2 regions of the Pseudomonas morbosilactucae genome follow, and region 2 is predicted to be linked to the other one. Evidence: predicted binding sites of a transcription regulator. Region 2 holds the regulator's gene; the other holds the start of a gene.
What was found. Region 2 encodes FliA, which starts transcription of late flagellar genes. Its sites were predicted from a motif close to CTAAAGTTTNNNNNNNNNNNGCCGNTAA; they were not measured.
Positions count from the first base shown of each region.

Region 1 (3,794 bases), on a different contig from region 2:
CCACCACCACCGCTCGCCTGTTCCACTTCCCCGGTGGCGGCGAACTGATCGACTCCCCAGGGATTCGTGAGTTCGGCCTTGGGCATGTCAGTCGCGCCGATGTCGAGGCAGGTTTTATCGAGTTCAACGACTTGCTCGGCACTTGCCGTTTCCGCGACTGCAAGCACGATCGCGAACCGGGCTGCGCCCTGCTCATGGCCCTGGAAGACGGCCGCGTGCAACAGCAACGGATGAACAGCTACCGCTCGATCATCGCCAGCCTGCCGGACAGCAGCTACTAAGCCTCACACGCCAGAAACGACAAGGCCGCGATCATCGCGGCCTTGTCGTTTCTGGGCTGGAGCCTAGGGCTGTTTCGGCGCAGTAGGCGCCTGGCCCGGCTCGTCCATCTTCAATACACCGTCTTCGAAGATGTTCATTCGCTGGCGAACCTCATGGGCTGGCAGCGGGTCGGTACCCGGTGGCAGAGCATGAGGATCAACCGCCGCACCTGGCGCTGCGGGCTCAGGGCTCGCTGGAGCATCAGGCGCCTGCTCACCCTCGATCGCCCGCTGGGCTTTCTTGGTCAGCACGACGATGTCGATCCGCCGGTTCACCGGGTTGAAGGGGTCCTTGCGGTCAAACAGCGACGACGAGGCATAACCCACCACCCGCGCCACTTGCGAGTCCGGATAGCTGCCGGCAACCAACGCCCGTCGTGCCGCGTTGGCACGGTTGGCTGAAAGCTCCCAGTTACCGAATTCACCTGCGCCCGAGTATGGCTTGGCGTCGGTATGACCACTGATGCTGATCTTGTTCGGCACCGCCTTGATGGTGTCGGCCATGGCCAGCAGGATGTCCTCGAAGTACGGTTTGAGGCGCGCACTGCCGGAGTCGAACATCGGCCGGTTCTCGGCGTCCATGATCTGGATCCGCAAGCCGTCCTGGGTGATTTCGAAGAGGATCTGATCCTTGAACTTCTGCAGTTGCGGGTTTTCCTCGACCTTGTTCTGCAACTCTTGCAGCAACAGTTCGAGACGCTCGCGCTCCACCTGCTCGGCCATGCCTTCGACTTGCTCGGCGTCGACCGTGACCTTGTCCGGTTGCGGCTGGGACTTGACCTCAGGGTTGAGGGTGGTCTCAGGAGCCAACTCCGGCGTACCGCCCAAATCGATGATGTAGGGCGTGCCGCTTTCGGAGAAGCCGATCGGGTCCTTGAAGTAACCGGCGATGGCGATCTTCTGCTCCGGGGTTGCGGTGGACAGCAGCCACAACACCAGGAAGAACGCCATCATCGCCGTGGCAAAGTCAGCGAAGGCGATTTTCCAGGCGCCCCCGTGATGCCCGCCCGCGAAGCGCTTGACGCGCTTGATGATAATCGGCTGGTTATTTTCCATGACTTAGCGTCCGCGAACCGCTTGTTCCAGCTCGGCGAAGCTAGGACGGTGCCCTGGGTACAGCACTTTGCGCCCGAACTCCACAGCCAGCGATGGCGGCATGCCGGAAGCCGAGGCCACCAGGGACGCCTTGATGGATTCGTAGACGTTGAGCTCTTCCTTGGCATCGTGGGCCAGGGACGTAGCCAACGGACCGAAGAAACCGTAGGCCGCGAGAATACCGAAGAAGGTACCCACCAGTGCCGCACCTACGTGCAGGCCGATGGACGCCTGGTCGCCTTCACCCAGGGAGGCCATGGTCACCACGATCCCCAGTACCGCCGCAACGATACCGAAGCCGGGCATGCCGTCGGCGATACCGGTCACCGCGTGGGAAGGATGCTCGAGGTCTTCCTTCATGCTGAACAATTCCATGTCGAACAGGCCTTCCAGCTCATGGGGAGCCATGTTGCCGGAGGACATGATGCGCAGGTAATCGCAGATGTAAGCGGTCATGCGCTCGTCTTTGAGCACCGCCGGGTACTTGGCGAAGATCGGGCTGGCCGCGGCATCTTCGATGTCCCCTTCAATGGCCATCATGCCTTCGCGACGGCTCTTGTTGAGGATCTCGTAAACCAGGCCCAGGACTTCCAGGTAGAAGGTGTGGGTGAAACGCGAGCTGAACATCCCCAAGGATTTCTTGATGACGTGCATCGTCATGTGCCCGGGGTTGGCCTGCAAGAATGCGCCGAACGCCGCACCGCCAATGATCAACACCTCGAAAGGCTGGATCAGGGCTGCGATTTTACCGTGGGAGAGCACGTATCCGCCGAGCACGCTCGCGAATACGACGATGATGCCGATAATTTTAGCCATAGGTAGGAGAGTACTTATTGAGTCGGGTTCAAGGTCATATTCGGAAGTTCGTAAAACTCTTCTTCTACTTATCGGCAAAACTGCGCCAGACTATAGCTCGTTAAGGCGAAAAGCCAGTTTGGCCCGCTCTGGGCGTGTTTGCAGCAGACGATGATTGTGTCCAACCATGTCTAATGAAACGACAGTCCCACATCCAACGCCCCGCACACTTGATGCCTGGGTCAAGCGCCTGAATGCCGTGCGCTTGCCCGTGCCGCAAGCCAGCCATGATCGAGTATGCAAAGCCATTGCCAACAACCGCAGCTCATTGCGGGAAATTGCCGACCTGATGCAGAACAGTCCGGCACTGGCCTTGAGCGTGATTCGTGAAGCCAACGCCCACACCCACGGCAGCATGAGTGAGCCGGCGGAAAACCTGGAAATCGCCGTCAACCGCCTGGGCCTCAAGCGCACCGAAGAGCTGCTGGCGCAACTGCCGACCCTGCCCGAAGCCCAGATCCCTCAGCCCCTGCGTCAGCTGCAGTTGATCAGCCAGCATGCCACCCAACAAGCCAATGGTTTCTTCGCCGCGCGCCTGGCCCGACTCTGGCAGGACATCCACTGGGGCAGCCTGCTGTTTCTCTCGCCGCTGTGGCCCCTGGCCCTGAGCGCCCCCAAGCTTCTGGAGGAATGGGAGCAGCGGGTGATCTACAAGGGTGAATCGGCACACAAGGTTGAGCTGGAGCTGTTCGGCGTGCCGCTGCTGGACATCTGCCAGGCGCTGGTACACGTGTGGCACCTGCCGATCTGGGTACAACAGGGTTATCGCCTGCTGACCAGCGAACAAAAGCTGCTGGTCAAAGTCCTGCACATCGCCCGCGACAACGACAATCCGCTGCGTCAGCAACAGCGCCTGGACGCCGATCCGAACCTGCGCCGCTGGCTGAATCAGCCGGCCAACAGCGTGCTCCTGGCCAACGGCATGGCACTCTCCGCGCAACAAGCCTGGAACACCCCGCACAACCAGCGCTGGCAGTCCCTGACCGCACTGTATCTACAGATGCCGATCGACCAACTGCAACAGCAGTTGCACCAGCAGGCCGTGCAAAGCGCGCGTAACGACACGATGCCCGACCTCTGGCACCCGGCCCAGGCGCTGCTCTGGCCCTGGGACAGCCGCCGGCTGCCGGACAATATGCTGCCCGCGCATGCGCCAACCGCCGAAGACCTGGCCAAGTGGCGTCGCCACTGTGCGCAATTGCTGCTCGAGCCCAGCCGCTTCACCAACGCCATTCACCTCACCACCGCCGCCCGCGACGCCCTGTTGGCCAGTGGCATGCGGCGGGTGATGTTGCTGATGGCGGATCGCGAACACAGTGCCCTGAGGGTCCAGCAGATTGCCGGTTTGCCGGCAGAGTCAGCCAACCTGACCCTGCAAGCCAGCCAAAGCAGCGTGCTGCAGCGCCTGCTGGAGAAATCCGCCCAAGTGCGCATCACCCCCGAAAACGACGCACAGTTCTCCGCCCTGCTGCCGGGCCAGTTGCGCCGGCTGTTCCGCGGCGACCACCTGTTGCTCCGTTCATT
Region 1 is NZ_JALQCX010000036.1:20,465-24,258, forward strand. Features, by position in the region: gene rsgA (small ribosomal subunit biogenesis GTPase RsgA) at 1-281, shown strand, start outside; gene motB (flagellar motor protein MotB) at 345-1,376, opposite strand; gene motA (flagellar motor stator protein MotA) at 1,380-2,231, opposite strand; gene M1B35_RS19525 (HDOD domain-containing protein) at 2,398-3,794, shown strand, end outside.
Region 1: motA (flagellar motor stator protein MotA) is a predicted target of FliA. The motif match lies at 2,300-2,327, and genes of this name have one in related genera.

Region 2 (3,794 bases):
GCCAGCGATCCAGCACTGCGCATGCAGTTGGACACCCTGGCTGGTCGCGGTATCAAGGCAAAAAATTATCTGGTATTGGCAACCACCAGCCAGAAACAGGTTCTAACGGCCGCTTACCACAGCTACAAGCGCTGCGGCCTGGCAGGTTGCATCCTGACCAAGCTGGACGAAACCGCCAGCCTGGGCGAAGTGCTGAGCCTGGCCATCAGTCACGAGTTGCCGGTGGCTTATCTCACCGACGGTCCGCGAATTCCGGACGATTTGCACCTGCCTCGCCGGCATCAGTTGGTCAGCCGTGCGGTCAGCGTGCAAATGCAGGAAGAACCCAGTGAAGAGGCCATGGCCGATATGTTCGCCGACCTCTACCACAGTCCGACCAAGCGAGTGGGCTGAGGGAATCATGAATAGATTGCAGTGTATCTACATCGATGGTCTGCCATGCATTGTTCCAATGGTGAACGCGCAGCCAGTTATGTGGCCCCGTCTAAGTAAGACAAGGTAAAGAAAGAACATGGGCAGCATGCATCCCGTACAGGTGATCGCGGTGACCGGCGGCAAAGGTGGCGTCGGCAAGACTAACGTGTCAGTGAACTTGTCCCTGGCTCTAGCAGAGCTCGGCCGACGCGTCCTGCTGCTGGATGCCGACCTGGGCCTGGCCAACGTCGATGTCCTGCTGGGCTTGACCCCCAAACACACCCTGGCCGATGTGATCGAAGGGCGCTGCGAGCTGCGCGACGTATTGCTGCAGGGGCCTGGTGGCATTCGTATCGTTCCGGCGGCGTCCGGCACCCAAAGCATGGTGCACCTGAGCCCGGCCCAGCATGCCGGCCTGATCCAGGCATTCAGCGACATCGGCGACAACCTCGATGTGCTGGTGATCGACACCGCTGCCGGTATTGGTGACTCGGTAGTCAGTTTTGTTCGCGCCGCCCAGGAAGTGTTGTTGGTGGTCTGCGACGAACCCACCTCGATCACTGACGCCTACGCCCTGATCAAACTGCTTAACCGCGACTACGGCATGAACCGCTTCCGGGTCCTGGCCAACATGGCCCAGAGCCCTCAGGAAGGTCGCAACCTGTTCGCCAAATTGACCAAGGTCACGGATCGCTTCCTGGACGTGGCTTTACAATACGTCGGCGCAGTTCCCTACGACGAAAGCGTGCGCAAGGCCGTGCAAAAGCAGCGTGCGGTCTATGAAGCCTTTCCTCGTTCCAAGTGTGCTCTGGCGTTCAAGGCCATCGCCCAAAAAGTCGATACCTGGCCCCTGCCTGCCAATCCGCGGGGGCATCTGGAATTTTTTGTCGAGCGGCTTGTGCATCAAACAGCGGGACCGGTTCTATGACTGCCAGCGGCTATAACCTTTACAAAAAATCGGCGCGTGACAGCCAGTACGAATTGATCGAGCGCTATGCGCCCCTGGTCAAGCGTATCGCCTACCACTTGCTGGCGCGCTTGCCGGCCAGCGTGCAGGTGGAAGACCTGATCCAGGCGGGCATGATCGGCTTGCTCGAAGTGTCGACCAAGTACGACGCCAGCAAGGGCGCGAGTTTCGAGACCTACGCGGGCATCCGTATCCGTGGCGCGATGCTCGATGAGGTGCGTAAAGGCGATTGGGCACCCCGCTCGGTGCACCGCAATACCCGCATGGTCAGTGACGCGATTCGAGCAATTGAAGCTAAAACCGGTCGCGACGCTAAAGATCATGAAGTTGCGGCCGAACTTGAATTGAGTCTCGACGATTATTACGGGATTTTGAACGACACCTTGGGCAGCCGCCTGTTCAGTTTCGACGACCTGTTGCAGGACGGCGAACATGAAGGGCTGCACGAGGATGGCGCCAGTGCTCATCTCGAGCCGTCGCGCGATCTGGAAGATGAACGTTTCCAGGCAGCGCTGGCGGATGCGATTGCCAATTTGCCGGAGCGCGAGCGACTGGTGTTGGCGCTGTACTACGACGAAGAGCTGAACCTCAAGGAAATCGGTGAGGTCCTGGGGGTCAGCGAATCGCGGGTCAGCCAGTTACACAGCCAGTGCGCGGCCCGCTTGCGGGGGCGTTTGGGGGAGTGGCGAGCGCGCTGACAGGCAGTGTGGGGACACTGCGAACAAGAGCGGTTGGGCGTCATGCCAGGCCGTTCTTGTGTTGGGTGCTTCATGCAGTCGTTGAGTGTTACGCCGTATTGATTGAATGGCGCGTTCAGGTGCTGGGCGCGTTTAAGACTGCTTGGAGGTCGAATTGGACAAGAACATGAAAATCCTCATCGTTGATGACTTCTCAACGATGCGGCGGATCATTAAGAACCTGTTGCGTGATCTGGGTTTCACCAACACGGTCGAGGCTGACGATGGCACTACCGCTATCCCGGTCCTCAACAGCGGCAGCATCGACTTTCTGGTAACGGACTGGAACATGCCCGGCATGACCGGCATCGACCTGCTGCGCCACGTGCGCGCCGATGAAAAACTCAAGCACCTGCCGGTGCTGATGGTGACCGCTGAAGCCAAGCGCGAACAGATCATTGAAGCTGCCCAGGCCGGTGTAAACGGCTATGTGGTCAAACCATTCACGGCCCAGGCGTTGAAAGAGAAGATCGAAAAAATCTTCGAACGCATCGGTTGATGAATTCCGCCACGGGGGAGCTATGGAGCATAACGAATCTTCATTGGGCGATTTTGAATCGACCCTGAAAAAACATGCCCGCGAACTGGTCGAGAGCCTTGAAAAAGGCAAGTTCGGCGACGCTGTGCAACTGATCCATGAGCTCAACCAGACCCGTGACCGCGGCCTGTACCAGGAAGTCGGCAAGCTCACCCGCGAGCTGCATAGCGCGATCGTCAATTTTCAGATTGACCCGCACATGCCGCAAGCCGAGGAAGTCTCACAGATCACGGATGCCACCGAGCGCCTTTCCTATGTGGTCAGGCTGACTGAGGCTGCGGCCAACCGCACCATGGACCTGGTCGAAAGCAGCACCCCGTTGGTCAACAGCCTGAGCACTGATGCCCAGGCCTTGAGCACCGACTGGGGACGCTTTATGCGGCGCGAGGTCGGTGCTGAAGAGTTTCGCGAACTGGCCCGCCGGGTCGACGGTTTCCTGTCGCGCAGCGCAGAGGAAACCCGCACCGTCTCTGGCCACCTCAACGACATTCTGCTGGCGCAGGATTACCAGGACCTCACGGGCCAGGTGATCAAGCGCGTGACCCAATTGGTCACGGAAGTCGAAAGCAATTTGCTCAAACTGGTGCTCATGGCCAGTCAGGTCGACCGTTTTGCCGGTATCGAACACGACCGCGAATCGATGCTTGCGGAAAAAGATCCGCAAAAACATCTCGCCAAGGGTGAAGGTCCGCAGATTCATGCCGATAAACGGGAAGACGTTGTGTCCGGTCAGGACGATGTAGACGATTTGCTTTCCAGCCTTGGATTCTAGGAGCACCCATTAATGAGCTTCGGCGCCGATGAAGAGATCCTTCAGGATTTCCTGGTTGAGGCCGGCGAGATTCTAGAGCAACTGTCCGAACAACTGGTCGAGCTGGAAAGCCGCCCGGATGATGCGGACTTGCTCAATGCAATTTTTCGCGGTTTTCACACTGTAAAAGGGGGCGCCGGCTTCCTCCAGCTCAATGAGCTGGTGGAGTGCTGCCACATCGCCGAGAACGTCTTCGACATCCTGCGTAAGGGTGAGCGTCGTGTCGACTCGGAATTGATGGATGTGGTGCTCGAAGCGCTGGACGCGGTCAATGGCATGTTCAGCCAGGTCCGCGAACGCACCGAGATCACCGCCGCGACACCGGAA
Region 2 is NZ_JALQCX010000051.1:92,029-95,822, reverse strand. Features, by position in the region: gene flhF (flagellar biosynthesis GTPase FlhF) at 1-393, shown strand, start outside; gene fleN (flagellar synthesis regulator FleN) at 512-1,342, shown strand; gene fliA (RNA polymerase sigma factor FliA) at 1,339-2,079, shown strand; gene M1B35_RS24690 (chemotaxis response regulator CheY) at 2,246-2,617, shown strand; gene M1B35_RS24685 (protein phosphatase CheZ) at 2,640-3,428, shown strand; gene M1B35_RS24680 (chemotaxis protein CheA) at 3,441-3,794, shown strand, end outside.